4 regions of the Streptomyces sp. RLA131 genome follow, and region 3 is predicted to be linked to each of the others. Evidence: riboswitches for the same ligand, from Rfam matches in the RefSeq annotation. Region 3 holds a riboswitch; each other region holds the start of a gene.
What was found. Region 3 has a riboswitch for cyclic di-AMP ahead of RWE79_RS23880 (C40 family peptidase). Riboswitches for the same ligand answer to the same signal wherever they lie in the genome.
Positions count from the first base shown of each region.

Region 1: it holds a riboswitch for cyclic di-AMP, as region 3 does, so the genes downstream of both, RWE79_RS21795 (M23 family metallopeptidase) here and RWE79_RS23880 (C40 family peptidase) in region 3, are expected to answer to the same signal.
Region 2: it holds a riboswitch for cyclic di-AMP, as region 3 does, so the genes downstream of both, RWE79_RS35670 (transglycosylase family protein) here and RWE79_RS23880 (C40 family peptidase) in region 3, are expected to answer to the same signal.
Region 4: it holds a riboswitch for cyclic di-AMP, as region 3 does, so the genes downstream of both, RWE79_RS15865 (transglycosylase family protein) here and RWE79_RS23880 (C40 family peptidase) in region 3, are expected to answer to the same signal.

Region 1 is NZ_JBWDOQ010000002.1:4,591,303-4,595,492, forward strand. It holds gene RWE79_RS21785 (caspase, EACC1-associated type) at 1-102, shown strand, start outside; gene RWE79_RS21790 (extracellular solute-binding protein) at 99-1,499, shown strand; cyclic di-AMP (ydaO/yuaA leader) riboswitch at 1,729-1,869, shown strand; gene RWE79_RS21795 (M23 family metallopeptidase) at 2,115-3,239, shown strand; gene RWE79_RS21800 (DUF6227 family protein) at 3,330-4,127, opposite strand.
Region 2 is NZ_JBWDOQ010000002.1:7,681,482-7,685,671, reverse strand. It holds gene RWE79_RS35675 (SAM-dependent methyltransferase) at 1-754, opposite strand, end outside; gene RWE79_RS35670 (transglycosylase family protein) at 970-2,148, opposite strand; cyclic di-AMP (ydaO/yuaA leader) riboswitch at 2,151-2,324, opposite strand; gene RWE79_RS35665 (cytochrome P450 family protein) at 2,693-3,913, shown strand; gene RWE79_RS35660 (aldo/keto reductase) at 4,044-4,190, shown strand, end outside.
Region 3 is NZ_JBWDOQ010000002.1:5,022,066-5,026,255, reverse strand. It holds gene pcrA (DNA helicase PcrA) at 1-1,931, opposite strand, end outside; cyclic di-AMP (ydaO/yuaA leader) riboswitch at 2,106-2,252, shown strand; gene RWE79_RS23880 (C40 family peptidase) at 2,261-3,373, shown strand; gene RWE79_RS23875 (hypothetical protein) at 3,451-3,804, opposite strand; gene RWE79_RS23870 (C40 family peptidase) at 4,135-4,190, shown strand, end outside.
Region 4 is NZ_JBWDOQ010000002.1:3,293,133-3,297,322, forward strand. It holds gene RWE79_RS15855 (FtsB family cell division protein) at 1-311, opposite strand, end outside; gene eno (phosphopyruvate hydratase) at 503-1,783, opposite strand; partial or broken gene RWE79_RS15865 (transglycosylase family protein) at 1,925-2,266, opposite strand; cyclic di-AMP (ydaO/yuaA leader) riboswitch at 2,271-2,453, opposite strand; gene RWE79_RS15870 (transglycosylase family protein) at 2,686-3,639, opposite strand; gene RWE79_RS15875 (cytochrome P450 family protein) at 3,788-4,190, opposite strand, start outside.

The DNA of each region.
Region 1 (4,190 bases), 430 kb from region 3:
ACCGAGGTCACCGCCCGTGGCGGGGCCTGCATCGACACCTCCCAGGACCTGTCCACCGCCCTCGCCGACACCATCGCCCAGCTCACCGCGGGCCGTTCATGACCGGCGCCCCGCACGGCGCGGCGCTGCCCCGACGCATACGGGCGGCCGCCCTGCTGGTGCTGCTCACCGCCTGCGGCAGCACCCCCGCCCCCGCCCCGCAGCCGCCCCCCGACACCTCGCGCCCCCTGATCGTCGCCAGCGGGGCCGACCTCACCACCTCCGCCACCTCCACCGGCACCACCGGCGGCGGGATCCGCCGCCGGCTCATCGACGAGTGGAACCGGCGCAACCCCGGGCGCCCGGCCCGGCTCGTGGAACTGCCCCGCGCCTCCGACGACCAGCGCAGCGAACTGGTCGGCGCCCTCCAGTCGGGCACCGCCACGTACGACGTCGTCAACCTCGACATCACCTGGATCCCGGAGTTCGCCGACGGCGGGCTGATCCGCCGGCTCGACCCCGGGCTCGTGGACGACGACTTCCTCCAGCAGGCGGCGGACGCCGGCCGCTGGAAGGGCGGCACCTACGCCGTGCCCTTCAACACCGACGTCGGGCTGCTCTACTACCGCACCGACGACCTCCTCACCAAGGCCGGCCGCCGCCCCGAGGACCTGCGCAGATACACCACCGTCAGCGACCTGCTCGCCGCCGTGCGGTCGATCGGCCTGCCCGCGTACACCACCCAGCTGCGCGCCTACGAGGGACTGACCGTCAACACCCTGGAGGCGTTCTGGAGCGTCGGCGTCAACCTGGTCGACGGGCAGGGCCGCTACACCGGCAGCCAGGACGCCCTGCGCCAGGGGCTGGAGGAGCTCAACCGGATCAACTCGCCCAACAGCCTGGCCCCCGAATCGCTGGAGGCCGACGAATCGGTCTCCCTCGCCCAGTTCCGGCAGGGCGCCAGCATCCTGATGCGGGACTGGCCCTACGCCTACAACCAACTGGACGCCGGACTCGCCCCCTCCACCCGGTTCGGCGTGGCCCGGCTCCCGGGCACGGCCGTCCTCGGCGGCCAGAGCCTCGGTATCGCCGCCACCAGCGCCCGCCAGGACGACGCCGCCGACCTGATCCGCTTCCTCACCGGCCGCACCCGCCAGCGTGCCCTGCTGCAGGCCGGGTTCGCCCCCGCCCGGCAGTCCGCGTACGGAACCAGCGACACCGACTGCACCGCCGCGAACCCTGCCGCCTGGTACTACGACCGTCCGGTCCGCGAAGGCTCCGAGTCCACCCCCTCCCGGGGACCCGGGGGCCGCAGACCCGGCTACACCACTCTGCTCTGGTGCGCCCTGCGCCAGGCCCGCGCCCGCCCCGCGACCGCGCACTACGTCACCTTCAGCCGGCTGCTCCAACGTGAGGTGCATCTCATGCTCGTCACCCACGCCGACGACAAGGACACCACCCCCGAGGCGACCGCCCGCCGACTCGACCAACGCCTGGCCAGAGCGCTGGGCGGACGCTGACCCACCAGCCGACCGTCACACGAAGTGACCGTCCACCCGCTCGCGGGTCACGGCTGACGTATCCTCAGATCTCCCGCGAGTCACAGTGCTGGCGCCCTTTTGCCCGCTTCTGCGGGATCCATGCGTATAGATTCCAGCTGTGAACTGCCCGAAGCGGCTTGGAATTCCCCTGCGCCTCTATTAACGTTCGATAACGCAGCGCGGTCGTCCCGCCGCCGAACAGACGGCAACCGCGCGCTTGCCGAATCCCGTCCGCGGGAACCGGGGAACCAACACCCTGGGGTGAATCGGATCTGCTCCGGCAGACCCGTAGGAGACCTTCCTGCTCCGAACCCGTCAGCTAACCCGGTAGGCGAGAAGGAAGGAAAGGAGCGCGCCCGAGTGGCGTCGAACAAGCCTGCCCTCATACCGGATTCCCAGCAGTACGACGGGTACGACTACACCGCGAACCCCGACTGGGACACCGCAGAGTGGAACATGGCGGCCGGCTGGACGCCCCCCGCGACAGAGCAGGCAGCCCCCACCAAGAACGCCGTCGACGGCTGGGACACCGGCGAATGGAACATGGCGGCCGGCTGGGCGGAGCTGCGTGACGCGGCCGCGGCCGCCGGTCTGATGGATGCCGCTCCCAAGCGCCCGTCCGAGCCCAGGGCCGAGCACAAGCCCGAGTCCAAGTCCGAGCCCAAGCCCGAGTCCAAGTCCGCTCAGCAGCCCGAGCAGTGGTCCGCCTTCGGCACGGCGCCCCTGCGGCAGCCGCAGCCCCAGGCGCAGGCGCAGCGGCAGCCGCAGCCGCAGCCCGCGCCCGAGTCGCACTTCGAGCCCGAGCAGGACGACCAGGGCTACGAGCAGAGCCAGGGCCACGACGAGGGCCCCGGCACCTGGAACCCCACCCGCGAGTCCACGGCCCCCGTACGCGGCCGTCACCGCGTCTCCAAGCAGCGCACCTTCGGCCGTGGTTCGGCCGTCTTCGGTGTCGCTGCCGTCGCCGTCCTCGGCGTCGGCAGCGGGGTCGCCACGGCCGAGGGGCACAACCCGCTCGCCGTGTCCCTCCCGGACCTGCCCGAGGTGGACAGCCTGCCCGGCATCGGCACCCTGATCGACAGCGGTGACGAGGCCCAGGCCGCCGACCCGGCCGGCAACCTGGACATCAACGCCGGCGAGTCCCTGCGCACCCGGATCCTCCAGCAGGCCTCCCAGCAGAAGGCCGCCGCCGACAACCTCGCCGCCGCCAAGGACGCCAAGGCCGCGGCCGCCGAGAAGGTCCGCACCGAGGCCGCCGCCAAGAAGAAGGCGGCAGCCGCCGCCAAGGTGGCCGTCGAGGCCAAGCGCCTGGCCGAGCTCGCCAAGAGCTACGTCAAGCCGGTCGCCTCGTACACCCTCACCGCCGGCTTCGGCGAGACCAGTTCGCTGTGGGCCTCAACCCACACCGGCCAGGACTTCGCCGCCCCCACCGGCACCCCCGTCAAGGCCATCCACGGCGGCACCATCACCTCCGCCGGCTGGGCTGGCTCGTACGGCTACCGCATCATCCTCACCCTCCCCGACGGCACCGAGCTGTGGTTCTGCCACCTCTCCTCGATGACCGTCACCTCCGGCAAGGTCGCCACCGGCGACACCATCGGCCGCGTCGGCGCCACCGGCAACGTCACCGGTCCCCACCTCCACGTCGAGGTCCGCCCCGGCGGCGGCGACCCGATCGACCCGCTGCCGTGGCTGCGCTCGAAGGGCCTGTCGGTCTAGTCGACCCGAACCATGAAAGAGGCGGGCAACCCCGATCCGGGGAAGCCCGCCTCTTTCACGTCGTACCGTCGTATTGGCGGGTGACGGGGCCTAAAGGGCCTCCAGCCGCAGATCCGCCGCGTCGCACGCCGCCCGCTCGTCGTCGTACACCTCACACACCGGCCGCCCCTCCGGGTTCATGGTGTGCTCGACCTCCCACAGGCTGATCTCCTCGCCGGTCGCCAGCAGGAAGGCGTGCTCGTACAGCGTCCAGCCCACCACCCGCCCGCCGGCCCGCAGATGGCGCCCGGTGACGTACGCGATGTCGTGGCCGATCGCCGAGAGCAGTAACCGCCGTATCCGCTCCCCGGGGGCGTCCGCGTTCTCCGCCCGGCGCAGCACCCGCCACGCGTGCTCCGCGGAACGGTCCTCGGAGTACTGCCGCGGCCCCTGCGGCAGTTCCAGCGCGGCCAGCTCCGGCAACCGCGCCAGCCACTCCGCCGTCTCCGCCTCCAGCTCCTCCGGGCTCGGATCGCCGAAGCGGCTGTCGATCAGATACTGGGCGGCCGCGAGGAACTCCGGATCCGTGTACACCTCGTGCCGCCGGTCACCGCCCGGCCCGGTGTTGTGCTCGATCTCCCAGAGACTGAGGCTACTGCCGTCCGCCAGCAGGTAGTTGTGCCGCAACGTCCGACGGCTCAACTTCTGCGGCGGGCCCTTGCGCTGCCGGAAGGAGGCCAGTTCGGTATGGGCCATCAACGCGGTGGTCAACCGCTCCAGCACGTCGTCAGCCACCTCGAACGCGTTCTGCGCCCGCGCCAGCAACTCACCGACCTGCACCTCCTCCCCACTGCTCGGCCGCCCCGGCCCCGGCCCAGGACCCGCCTCACCCGGTCGTGCGTTCCCCATACGGTCCTCCGCTCACCGTCTCGTCCCGCCCCCGCACGTCCCCGTTTGATATTGGGCACTCAG
Region 2 (4,190 bases), 2.7 Mb from region 3:
CCGTGCCGTCGGGACGCCACAGCGGCATGGCGACCACTCCGGGGTCGACCAGTTCGAAGCCCTCGAAGAAACGTTCCACCTCGGGGCGCGAGCGCATCACCAGCGGGGAGCCGATGTTGCGGTAGACGCCCTCGACCCGGTCGCCCTGCTCCGGGAGCCGGGGGCCGCCGTCGGTGGAGGCATGGGTGAGCACCAGCAGGCTGCCGGGGGCGAGCGCGTCGCGCAGTTCGGCGACGGCCTTGCGCGGCTCGTCGGCGTCCTCCAGGAAGTGCAGTACGGCGACGAGCAGCAGGGCCACCGGACGGTCGAGGTCGAGGAGCCGGCCGACCGCCTCGCTGTCGAGGATGTCCCGGGGGGTGCGCAGGTCGGCGGAGACGATGTCGGCGCGTTCGTTGCCGGCCAGGACCGACCGGCTGTGCGCGACGGCGACCGGGTCGTGGTCGACGTAGACGACGGCGGCGCCGGGGCTGGCGGCCTGGGCGACCTCGTGGACGTTGCCGAAGGTGGGTATCCCGGAGCCGATGTCGAGGAACTGGGTGACGCCCTGGTCCACTGCGTGTCTGACGGCGCGGCGCATGAACGCCCGGTTCGCCTGCATGATTTTCGGCAGCCCGGGGAAGACCTCGATCGCCCGCCGTCCCGCTTCCCGGTCTGCCTCGAAGTTGTGCGAACCGCCGAGGTAGTAGTCGTAGATGCGGGACACGCTCGGCACCGACACGTCGATGCCCTGCGGTGCCCAGGCGGGACGCTCCACCATCTGTTGTCTCCAGCTCGTCAGGCGTTCGGCAGAAAGTCAGTAGTGCGCAGTCAGGCTACTGATCGCCAGTTCGAGAGGGAACAACAAACGGAAATATCAGGTCCGTTTCGGTCACGGGACAAAGGCATGTGCCTGTCCCCGCCGCCGCGGGAACAGGCACATGGGTCCTGACTGAGAGCCAGGCTCTGAAGTCACGCCCTGACGGGGCTGCCTCAGATGCTCACACCGTGGGCGCGGAGGTAGGCCAGCGGGTCCAGGTCCGAGCCGTAGTTCGGGGAGGTGCGGATCTCGAAGTGCAGGTGCGGGCCGGTGACGTTACCGGTCGCGCCGGACAGGCCGAGCTGCTGGCCCTCGGAGACGGACTGGCCGGCCGAGACCGCGATCGAGGACAGGTGCGCGTACTGGGCGTACTTGCCGTCGGCGAGCCGCAGGACGACCTGGTTGCCGTAGGCACCGCCCCAACCGGCCGAGACCACGGTGGCGTTGGCGATGGCCTTGACCCGGGTACCGGTCGGGACGACGAAGTCCTGGCCGGTGTGGTAGCCGCTGGACCACATGGCACCGGCCGTGCGGTAGGCGGTGCCGAGGATGGCGCCGTCGACCGGGCGGGTGTAGCCGGAGGCGCTGCTCTGGGCGGCGGAGGAGGACTTGGCCGCGGACGACGTGGTCGCCGGGGCGGTGCTCTTGCGCGGGGTGACGACCGCGGACCTGGTGGTCTTGGCGGTCGAGGCGGCGGCCTTCTGGCCGAGCGTCAGAACCTGGTTGGGGTAGATCAGGTTCGGGTTGCCGCCGATGACGCTCTTGTTGTCGGAGTACAGCTCCTGCCAGCCACCGGCGACGTCCTGGGCGTCGGCGATCTTGGAGAGCGTGTCGCCGCCGGCGACCCGGTAGGTCTTGGCGGTGGACTTCGAGGAGGACGCCGGGGAGGAAGCGGCCGGGGCCTTGGCCTCCGTGGCCTTCTTCGGGGCGGCCGCGGGGGTGGAGGCCGCCGGGGCGGAGGAGGTGTCGGCCATGGCCTGGGTCAGTCCGGCCTTGGGGCCGCACACCGGCCAGGCCTGCGGGCCCTGGACCGCCAGGACCTTCTCGGCGATGGCGATCTGCTGCGCCTTGGTGGCCAGGTCGGCACGGGGGGCGTACGTGGTGCCGCCGAAGCCCGCCCAGGTGCTCTGGGTGAACTGCAGGCCACCGTAGAAGCCGTTACCCGTGTTGATGCTCCAGTTGTTGGTGCTCTCGCAGGTGGCGACCTTGTCCCAGGTGCTCACCGAGGCGGCGCGGGCGCCGGTGGCGCCGACCATGGGGAGCGCGATGGCCGCACCGGTGGTGCCGGCGACAACGCCGATCCGGGTGAAACGGTTTGCGCGGACACGACGGTGCTTTCCCTTTGCGGGCATGCGGAATTCCTCTCCGGCGCCTGCGAGGTAAGCTGTCGGGTTCGGGCTGGAGATGCCCGGCCACAGGCAGGCCGGAACAAACGGCACTGCACTGCGACTTAACCCCAAGCCGTTCCGGTCCTCCGGCTACGGCGATTACCTGGGTCCCCCGCTCCTGCCCTGAGCGTTCAGTGTTGGCCACCGGGCGGCGGCAGGATTCGGCGTTCCGCCCGACAGAATCCCGAAGGCATTTGACCTGCGGGACTGCGAAGCTAAACGACGGTGTCCGGCCAGAGCAAGGTGTCCAAACATAGGATCAAGAGGACTGCAACTTGATCTTAGAATTCGATGACGTTAGGTGAGAAGTGTCCGCTCTGTGTGCACAAAATGCTGACCGTCCGTAACTCGATCAATTTATGGAGTCACAGAATGGGGTTAATGTGGACAGATAGCGACAGGGGTGTTCCGTACGGTATTTCATGAGTGACACCCGTCACCCGTGGGCGATTTGCCCCGACTCATCCGGTCACGCATGGAAAGTGGCCCCGCGGCGCATGTCTTGGTCATGACTTCTCAGCCCCCCGTGGTTCTCGATCCGACCGGCGCCGACATCCACGCGGAAGGCGCCCGCTTACGCGAGCGCGGTCCGGTCACCCTGATCGAACTGCCGGGCGGGGTGCGCGCCTGGTCCGTGACCAGCCAGGACCTGCTCAAGCGGCTGCTCACCGACCCCCGGGTCTCCAAGGACGCCCGCCGGCACTGGCCGGCCTTCATCAACGGCGCGATACCGCAGGACTGGCCACTGTTCGTCTGGGTCGCCGTGACCAGCATGCTGAACGCCTACGGTGCCGACCACCGGCGGCTGCGCCGGCTGGTCGCCCCCGCCTTCACCGCCCGCCGCACCGCCGCCCTGCGCCCCCGTGTCGAGGAGATCACCGAAGGACTGCTCGACCGGCTCGCCGCCACACCCCCCGGAACCCCGGCCGACCTGAGGGCCTCCTTCGCCTATCCGATCCCCATCCAGGTGATCACCGAGCTGATGGGCGTGCCCGAGCGACTGCGCGAGGGACTGCGGACCTGCGTGGACCGCGGCTTCGACACCTCGCTCACCCCGGCGGAGTCGATGGCCAACTACCACCGGATGTACGGGATCCTGCGCGACCTGGCCGCGACCCGGCGGGCCGAGCCCGGCGACGACCTGACCAGCGCCCTGATCGCCGCCCACGACGCGGAGGACGGATCGGCGCTGAGCGAGTCCGAACTGCTCGACACCCTGCTGCTGATCATCGCCGCCGGGCACGAGACCACGGTCAACCTCATCGACAACGCCGTCCATGCCCTGCTCACCCACCCCGGGCAGCTGGAACTGGTCCGCACCGGGCAGGTCGGCTGGGCGGACGTCATCGAGGAGACGCTGCGCACCGAGGCACCGCTGGCCCATCTGCCGCTGCGCTACGCGGTCGAGGACATCGAGGCGGGCGGCGTGCTGATCGCCCGGGGCGACGCGATCCTGGCCTCGTACGCCGCCGCCGGGCGCGACCCCGGGGTCCACGGCGAGGACGCCGGCCGCTTCGACGCGGCGCGCCCGGGCAAGGAGCATCTGGCCTTCGGCCACGGCGTCCACCACTGCCTGGGCGCGCCGCTGGCCCGGCTGGAGGCGGAGATCGCGCTACCGGCCCTGTTCGCGCGGTTCCCCGGCCTCACACTGGCCGTACCCCCGGAGGAGCTGCGGCCGATCAGCTCGTTCATCTCGCACGGACACCGCACCCTGCCCTGCACCTGGTAGCGGGCGGCGAACGAGGACGAACCCGCCGCCACCTGACGGGCGGGCCGCCGCGCGTCATGGATTCTCCAGCGCCGGGCCGGTAGGCTCACAATCCCGCACATTTTCCAACAGCAATCCCTGGAGCCCTCGCGTGAGCTACCTCGCGGCCGACGACCGTTACGACTCCATGGAGTACCGCCGCTGCGGCCGCAGCGGCGTACGGCTGCCCGCCGTCTCCCTCGGCCTGTGGCACAACTTCGGCGACACCGCCCCCCTGGAGACCCAACGCGCCGTGCTC
Region 3 (4,190 bases):
AAGACGACGGGGAACTCCAGCCCCTTCGCGGTGTGCAGGGTCATCAGTGTGATGACGCCACCGCCGTCGCCCTCCTCGCCGTCCGGGATCTGGTCGGAGTCGGCGACCAGCGCGACCCGTTCCAGGAAGTCCGCCAGGGTGCCCGGCTCGTCGTCGGTGCGGTCCTGCTCGTACTCCAGGGCCACGGCGGCGAGTTCCTGCAGGTTCTCCACCCGGGTCTCGTCCTGCGGGTCGGTCGAGGCCTGCAACTCCGCCAGGTAGCCGGTGCGTTCGAGCACGGCCTCCAGGACGGTGGCCGGCCCGGCGCCGGACTCCACGACGGTGCGCAGCTCCTCCAGCAGCTCGTTGAACCGCTTCACCGCGTTGGCCGAGCGCGCGGCCATGCCGTAGGCCTCGTCGACCCGGCGCAGGGCGGCGGCGAAGGAGATCTTCTCCCGCAGCGCCAGTGCCTCCAGCATGGCCTCGGCGCGGTCGCCGATGCCGCGCTTGGGCACGTTCAGGATCCGCCGCAGCGGCACGGTGTCCTCGGGGTTGGCGAGCACGCGCAGATACGCGAGGACGTCGCGGACCTCCTTGCGCTCGTAGAAGCGCACCCCGCCGACGACCTTGTAGGGCAGCCCGACCCGGATGAAGACCTCTTCGAAGACCCGGGACTGGGCGTTCGTGCGGTAGAAGACCGCCACATCGCCGGGCCTGGAGTCCCCGGCGTCCGTCAGCCGGTCGATCTCGTCGGCGATGTACTGCGCCTCGTCGTGCTCCTGGTCGGCGACATAGCCGGTGATGACGGGGCCGTCGCCGGACTCCGTCCACAGGTTCTTGGGACGCCGCGAGGCGTTGCGCTCGATGACGGCGTTGGCGGCGGTGAGGATGGTCTGCGTGGAGCGGTAGTTCTGCTCCAGCAGGATGGTCCGCGCCTGCGGGTAGTCCTCCTCGAACTGGAGGATGTTGCGGATGGTGGCGCCGCGGAAGGCGTAGATCGACTGGTCCGCGTCACCCACCACGCACAGCTCGGCCGGATCCTCCACGCCTTCCGACGTGCCGACCAGCTCGCGCACCAGGGTGTACTGGGCGTGGTTGGTGTCCTGGTACTCGTCGACCAGTACGTGGCGGAAGCGCCGCCGGTAGTGCTCGGCCACGTCGGGGAAGGCCTGGAGCAGGTTGACCGTGGTCATGATGATGTCGTCGAAGTCCAGGGCGTTGGCCTCGCGCAGCCGGGACTGGTAGAGCACATACGCCTCGGCGAGCTTCTTCTCGAAGGGGTTCTCCGCCTGGCCGGCGAAGGTCTCCTCGTCGATCAGCTCGTTCTTGAGGTTGGAGACCTTGGCGCTGAAGGACTTCGGCGGGTACTGCTTCGGGTCGAGGTCGAGATCCCGGCAGACCAGGGCCATCAGCCGCTTGGAGTCGGCGCCGTCGTAGATCGAGAAGCTGGAGGTGAAGCCGAGCCGCTTGCTCTCCCGCCGCAGGATGCGCACGCACGCGCTGTGGAAGGTCATCACCCACATGGCATTGGCGCGCGGGCCGACCAGCTGCTCGACGCGCTCCTTCATCTCGCCGGCGGCCTTGTTGGTGAAGGTGATCGCCAGGATCTCGCCCGGGTGCACATGGCGGGTCGCCAGCAGGTGGGCGATCCGGTGGGTCAGCACCCGGGTCTTGCCGGAACCGGCGCCCGCGACGATGAGCAGCGGGCCCCCCGCGTGCTCGACGGCCGCGCGCTGCTGCTCGTTGAGCCCTTCGAGCAGCGCGGCGGCGTCCAGTACCGGCCGGTGGGCGCCGTCGCGGTAGTACGCGTCCCGCTCGACGGGCACGTCGAAGTGACCGCCGAACAGGTCGTGCGGAACCGGCTCCGGCGCGGGCGTCTCCTCCGGGGGCGGAGGCGGGCCGTCGGCCGGTTCGAGGTGGGCCAGGAAGCTGTCGTCAAAGAGGCTGCTCATCGCCTCCCGAGTCTAGGCCGTGCCACCGACAGTCCCTGCCGGAACGTGTACGTACGGTAGAGGTCACACATGGGTTTCCGGACATATCGAACATCAGTCTTCCCAAGGACCACTCCCGTTGATTACGGTTCCGCATCAGGTGGCCCGCTCCTCCGGCGGTGACCGTGCCGTCACGGGCCGCCTTCGCTGAGTCCGGCGCGAGCCGGAGCCGGGGACCCACGTACGACGACCTTGGGGTGAATCGGTCCTTCGCGGACCGTAGGGCGGCCTTCCGATGCCCGAACCCGACAGCTAACCCGGTAAGCGGTCAACGGAAGGAGCCGCCTGCCTTGGCGACCCACCGCAAACCCCGCACCGGCATACTCACCGCCCCCGGCCCGCGTGCGGCCGTGGGGCTCACGACCGCCGCACTGGCGACGGTCACTCTCTTCGGGGAGAGCGCGAGCGCGGCACCCAGCGCCGGCAGCACCACGGTGGCCATCAAGAAGGTCCAGGCGAAGGTCGACAAGCTCTACGAGCAGGCCGAGGCCTCCACCGAGCGCTACAACGCGGCCAAGGACAAGGCCGAGAAGCAGCGCACCGCCGCCGACAAGCTCCTGGACGAGGTCTCCCGCAAGACCGCCAAGCTCAACGACACCCGGGACCAGCTCGGCGAGTACGCGGCCGCCCAGTACCGCAGCGGCGGCCTGGACAGCACGACCACCTATCTGCTGGCCAACGACCCGCAGCAACTCCTTGAGAACGCGCACGTGATGGACCGGATGTCCGGCCGCACCGAAACGGCGCTGGAGACCTTCCGCACCCAGCAGATGGAGGTCGCCAAGCAGCGCGGCGAGGCCGTGGAGAGCCTGGCCAAGCTGGACGCCGCGCAGAAGGAGCTCAGCAAGGAGAAGAAGGCCGTCCAGGAGAAGCTGACGGCCGCCCAGAAGCTGCTGAACGGCCTCACCGCCAAGGAGAAGGCGCGGCTGGCGGCGCTGAAGAAGAAGCAGGAGCAGGCCGCCGCGGCGAAGGCCGCGGCCACGGTGCACTCCTCGACCAGCGGCAGCGCCAGTACGAGCACAAGCACGAGCACCGGTTCCAGCAGCAGCACGAGCGCCAAGGCCGCCAAGGCGATCGCCTTCGCCCAGGCCCAGCGCGGCAAGCCGTACGTGTGGGGCGCCACCGGCCCCAACTCCTACGACTGCTCGGGGCTCACCCAGGCGTCATGGGCCGCCGCCGGGGTCTCGATCCCGCGGACCGCCGCCGCGCAGTACAGCTACGGCACCAAGGTCAGCGCGTCCGACCTCCAGCCGGGGGACCTGGTGTTCTTCTACTCGGGCATCAGCCACGTCGGCCTCTACATCGGCAACGGCCAGATGATCCACGCCCCGCACACCGGCACGGTCGTCAAGATCGCGCCGATCAGCGAGATGCCGATCGTCGGCTACGCCCGGATGGCCTGAGCGGACGAAGGGCCCGCGGCGGCACAGCCCCGCGGCGGGCCCGGCCCCGCGGCGGGCCCGGCCGGGCCCGACCGGGCTCAGGTCCACAGCACCGCGATGAAGATGTTGGCGATGGTCAGGGCGCCCACCGCGCCGAAAACCGCCGCCGGCTGCCGTTCCTCGTCCCGCTTGACGTAGACCAGGCCCAGGATCACCACCAGGACGGCCAGCTTCACGCCGATCTTGATGTTGTTGACGGGCTGGTCGTCGGCCTGGTTCAGGCCCACCAGCAGGGCACCGGTCACCAGCATCGTCAGTGCGCCGTGCAGCATCCCGGGCACGAAGCGGGCCTCGCCGCGCCCCATGGCCTTCATCTGGGTGAGGAAGCCGCCGAGCAGTGCCGCGATGCCGATGATGTGCAGGCCGACGACGAAGTGAATGAGTACGTCCATGGCACAGGACCATAGCCAGGCCCATAGCAGCCCCCGACACCCAGGTGTGCCTCAATCACCTCATCGGTCACAGACGGTCGGCGAACGGGCGGAACGCCCGTCGAACAGCGGTCATCCCCGGTCGGTTACCGGACGAATCAAAGCAGTCCCGCGCTCCTGCCCGCCCCCGGGTGACGGGCAGGTTTAGCGTCCTCCTCCAGGTGGCCGATCCCCACTGCCGGCGAGCAAGCGCCGGCACGGCCGCCCCCGCCGAGGATCCGGCGGCGGCCGCCCCCCGTGCGGCCGCCGCCGGATCGCGGTCAACGGCGGCTAGGAAGGGAGAAGGCGTACGTGCCGTCGCACAGCAGGCCCAAGCAGCGCTCCTTGGCCGGCTCCACCGCTCGCAC
Region 4 (4,190 bases), 1.7 Mb from region 3:
GCCTGGCTCCTGACGTACGCCGGGTCCTGCCAGCGGGCCTTCTCCTCCCGCAGCTCCTTCACCCGGCGCTCCGTCTCCTGCGCCTGGCGGCGCTGGTCGGCGATGGCGCTGCGCTGGGCGATGTACTGCCGCATCGGGTACGCGAGCGCCACGACGAGCGCGCACACGACCAGCGCCAGTACGGCGGCCCGGCCCGTGAGGCGGTTACGGCGCGGTGCGACGGGGCCCCGGCCCGCGGCGCGGTACACCCTCGCCTGCGCCTGGGCGCCCAGCGCGCGGATCCGCGTCGCGGTGGAGAAGCGGTCCGGCACGTGCACCTCCGGTGAGGGTTCGCGTTGGGTCGGCGGCTGCGCCTGCCGGTCACCCTACGCGGCCGGGGGCCGCACACACCGGCACGCCGGTACGCCGGCTGCGGTTTCGTACCCGGCCCCCGGCCGGGAGCCGGGCTGTGGCCGGGTTGTGGCCGGGTTGTGGCCGGGCCACAACCCGGCGGGGCCGGAGATCAGCCCTTGAAGCGCGGGAACGCCGAGCGGCCCGCGTACACCGCGGCGTCGTCGAGGATCTCCTCGATGCGCAGCAGCTGGTTGTACTTGGCGACGCGCTCGGAGCGGGCCGGGGCGCCGGTCTTGATCTGGCCGCAGTTGGTGGCGACGGCCAGGTCGGCGATGGTGACGTCCTCGGTCTCACCGGAGCGGTGGGACATCATGCACTTGTAGCCGCTGCGCTGCGCGAGCTCGACGGCGTCGAGGGTCTCGGTGAGGGAGCCGATCTGGTTGACCTTCACCAGGAGCGCGTTGGCGGTGTTGTTGTCGATGCCCTTCTGCAGGCGCTCGGGGTTGGTGACGAACAGGTCGTCGCCGACGATCTGGACCTTGTCGCCGAGCTGGTCGGTGAGGGTCTTCCAGCCGTCCCAGTCGTCCTCGAACAGCGGGTCCTCGATGGAGACCAGCGGGTACGCGGCCACGAGCTCGGCGTAGTACGCGGTGAGTTCGGCGGCGGACAGCGCCTTGCCCTCGAACGAGTAGCTGCCGTCCTTGTAGAACTCGGAGGCGGCGACGTCGAGCGCCAGCGCGATGTCCTGGCCCGGGGTGTAACCGGCCTTCTTGATGGCCTCGACGATGAGGTCGAGAGCGGCGCGGTTGGAGTCGAGGTTGGGCGCGAAGCCGCCCTCGTCACCCAGACCGGTGGACAGGCCGCGCTCCTTCAGGACCGCCTTGAGGGTGTGGTAGACCTCGGCACCCCAGCGCAGGGCCTCGGAGAAGGACTCCGCGCCGATGGGCGCGATCATGAACTCCTGGATGTCCACGTTGGAGTCGGCGTGCGAGCCGCCGTTGAGGATGTTCATCATCGGGACCGGCAGCACGTGGGCGTTCGGGCCGCCCAGGTACCTGAACAGCGGCAGGTCCGAGGCCTCGGAGGCGGCGTGCGCGACGGCGAGCGACACGCCGAGGATGGCGTTGGCGCCGAGCGATGACTTGTCGGGGGTGGCGTCCAGGTCGAACATCGCCTGGTCGATCAGGCGCTGCTCGGTGGCGTCGTAGCCGACCAGCTCGGGGCCGATCTGCTCGATGACGGCGAGGACGGCCTTCTCCACGCCCTTGCCGAGGTAACGGCTCTTGTCGCCGTCCCGGAGTTCGAGGGCCTCGAAGGCGCCGGTGGAGGCACCGGACGGAACGGCGGCACGACCGGTGCTGCCGTCGTCGAGGCCGACCTCGACCTCGACGGTGGGGTTGCCTCGCGAGTCGAGGATTTCCCGGGCTACGACGACGTCGATGGACGGCACGTGAGTCTCCTTCTGGATGTCTCTATCTTTTTCGTGCTGAGCCTAACCGACCCGAAAAGCCCCGGCCGGGCACGCTTGGGGGAGAAGCGTGCCCGGCCGGGGAGCCGTGGGGGGTGGCGTCGCGGTGGACGCCCCCGGTCAGAGGTGCTTGCCGCAGATCGGCCAGGCGCCCTTGCCCTGGCTGGCCAGGACCTTCTCGGCGACGGCCATCTGCTGGCCCGAGGTCGCCAGGTCGGCGCGGGCGGCGTACTTGGTGCCGCCGTAAGCGGCCCAGGTCGAATTGGTGAACTGCAGGCCGCCGTAGAAGCCGTTGCCGGAGTTGATGTGCCAGTTTCCGGTGGACTCGCACATGGCGACCTTGGTCCACGCGGTGGCCGGAGCGGCGGAGGCGGAGGAGGCGGTCATCATCGGAACCGCGATCGCACCGGTGGCGACGGCACCGAGAGCGGCGAGACGGATCGACTTCGAGACACGACGGATCATGATCTGGGTTCCTCACCGGCGCCTGCGAGGTCAGCTGTCGGGTTCGGGCCGAGTGAGTGCCCGGCGCGGCGCGACGTGCGCGCAGCGCTTAACCCCGAGCCGCACGGAGCGGCGGACGACGGGCGTCCGGATCCGTACGGCGGCGAACCTGTGGGTCCCCCGCTCCTGCCTTCGGCGCTTTCGCGTCGACTGTTCCCGTCGGTCGGCGGCAGGACTCGGCGTTCCTGACCGGCGGGGCCCGCGGCGGCGAGCGATGTCGACCGTAAGCAAAGGCCGGGGGTGAGGACAATCCCCCCAAGATCGCCCATCGTTCGCTTTTTCACCCACCAGGAATGCGTGTCATTCCTGGTGGGAGCGGGTGAATCGGACAAGGAGGGACACCGCGGGCACAGACCTCCGGGAGAGGCTTGTCACAGGTGCTACTCCAGGTTCAGATACTCCCCGGGGTGGATCACACTCGGATCGTCACCGATCGCGCTCTTGTTGGCCTCGTACAGCGCGCGCCATCCGCCCGCCACGTCCTCCTCGGCCGCGATCCCGCAGAGCGAGTCGCCGTCACGTACGAGGTAGCGCCGGGCGGCCTCGGTGGTGGCGCCCTCGGTGGCGGCGGACTTCGTGCGGGCGACGACCTTGACGCTGTTGCGGGACAGCTCGCCCCAGGCGGCCAGGCCCGTGGGGCCGGTGGTCTCGGGCCGGGCGTGCCGGCCCTGGTTCCGGGAGGTGGCCGAGCCGGCCCGGGTGGCGGACGGATCGGGGCTCGTCGAGGACGCCGAGCCGGATGTCCCGTCGCTGTCGCCGGTGTCCGAGGCGTCGGCGGAGTCGCTGCCGGAATCGGTGTCGGAGCCCGTGCCACCGGAGTCCGTGCCGGAGGTGGTGGAGTCGTCGGTGGCGTCATCGGACGGCGTGGCGGTCGTGTCGCCCGTCGTGTCGTCCGTCGCGTCGTCGGTGGGGTCGGCGGAGGCCGAGGAGTCGTCACCGGTGACGGCGTCGGTCAGACCCGAGAGGTCGGCGCAGGTCGGCCACGCCTCGGGGCCGAGGGCGTCGAGGATCTCGTCGGCGACGGATATCTGCTCGTTCTGGCTGGCGAGGTCGGGGCGCTTGGCGTAGTCCTGGCCGCCGTACTGGTCCCAGGTCTCCTGGGTGATCTGCAGCCCGCCGTAGAACCCGTTGCCGGTGTTGGAGCTCCACAGGCCGCCGCTCTCGCAGACGGCGACCGCGTTCCAGGTCGAGTCGGAGACGGAGGTGTCGGCGGCCTGGGCTCCGCTCGCGGCGAAGAGCGGGAGCGCCATTCCGGCTCCGGTCGCCGCGACCACCACCACAGCGGTGGGTGCCTGGCGCGGTTTGCGGTGTCGGCCGTTCCCGGACTTCAGCATGCGATCGCCTTTCCTTTTCAAAGACTGCGACGACCGCAGAACGTAGCGGCGTTGGCCATGGCATCACAAGTCGATGTATCGGAGATCACGCCAAGATCACGACGGTGACGGAGCGTCAACTCCCTTATCCCTCCTGCTCAGGGCTCGACTACCGCTCCGGCGTGAAATTCACCGGTAGAGTTCGCAGTCCGCGCATGATCAGGCCACCCCGCCAGCGCAGCTCAGAGGGCTCGACGGCGAGATCGAGATCGGGCAGCCGGGTCAGCAGGGTGGCCAGTGCGCTCTGCGCCTCCAGGCGCGCCAACGGGGCGCCCAGGCAGTAGTGGATGCCGTGTCCGTAACCGAGGTGCTGGTTGTCGCGGCGGGTCAGATCGAGGGTGTCCGGGCTGTCGAAACGGGCCGGATCCCGGTCGGCGGCGGCCAGCACGACCAGCACCGGATCGCCGGCGGCGATCACCCGGCCGCCGATCGTCAGCGGCTCGGTCGCGAAGCGCCAGGTGGCCAGCTCCACCGGCCCGTCGTAGCGCAGCAGTTCCTCGACACCGGTGGCC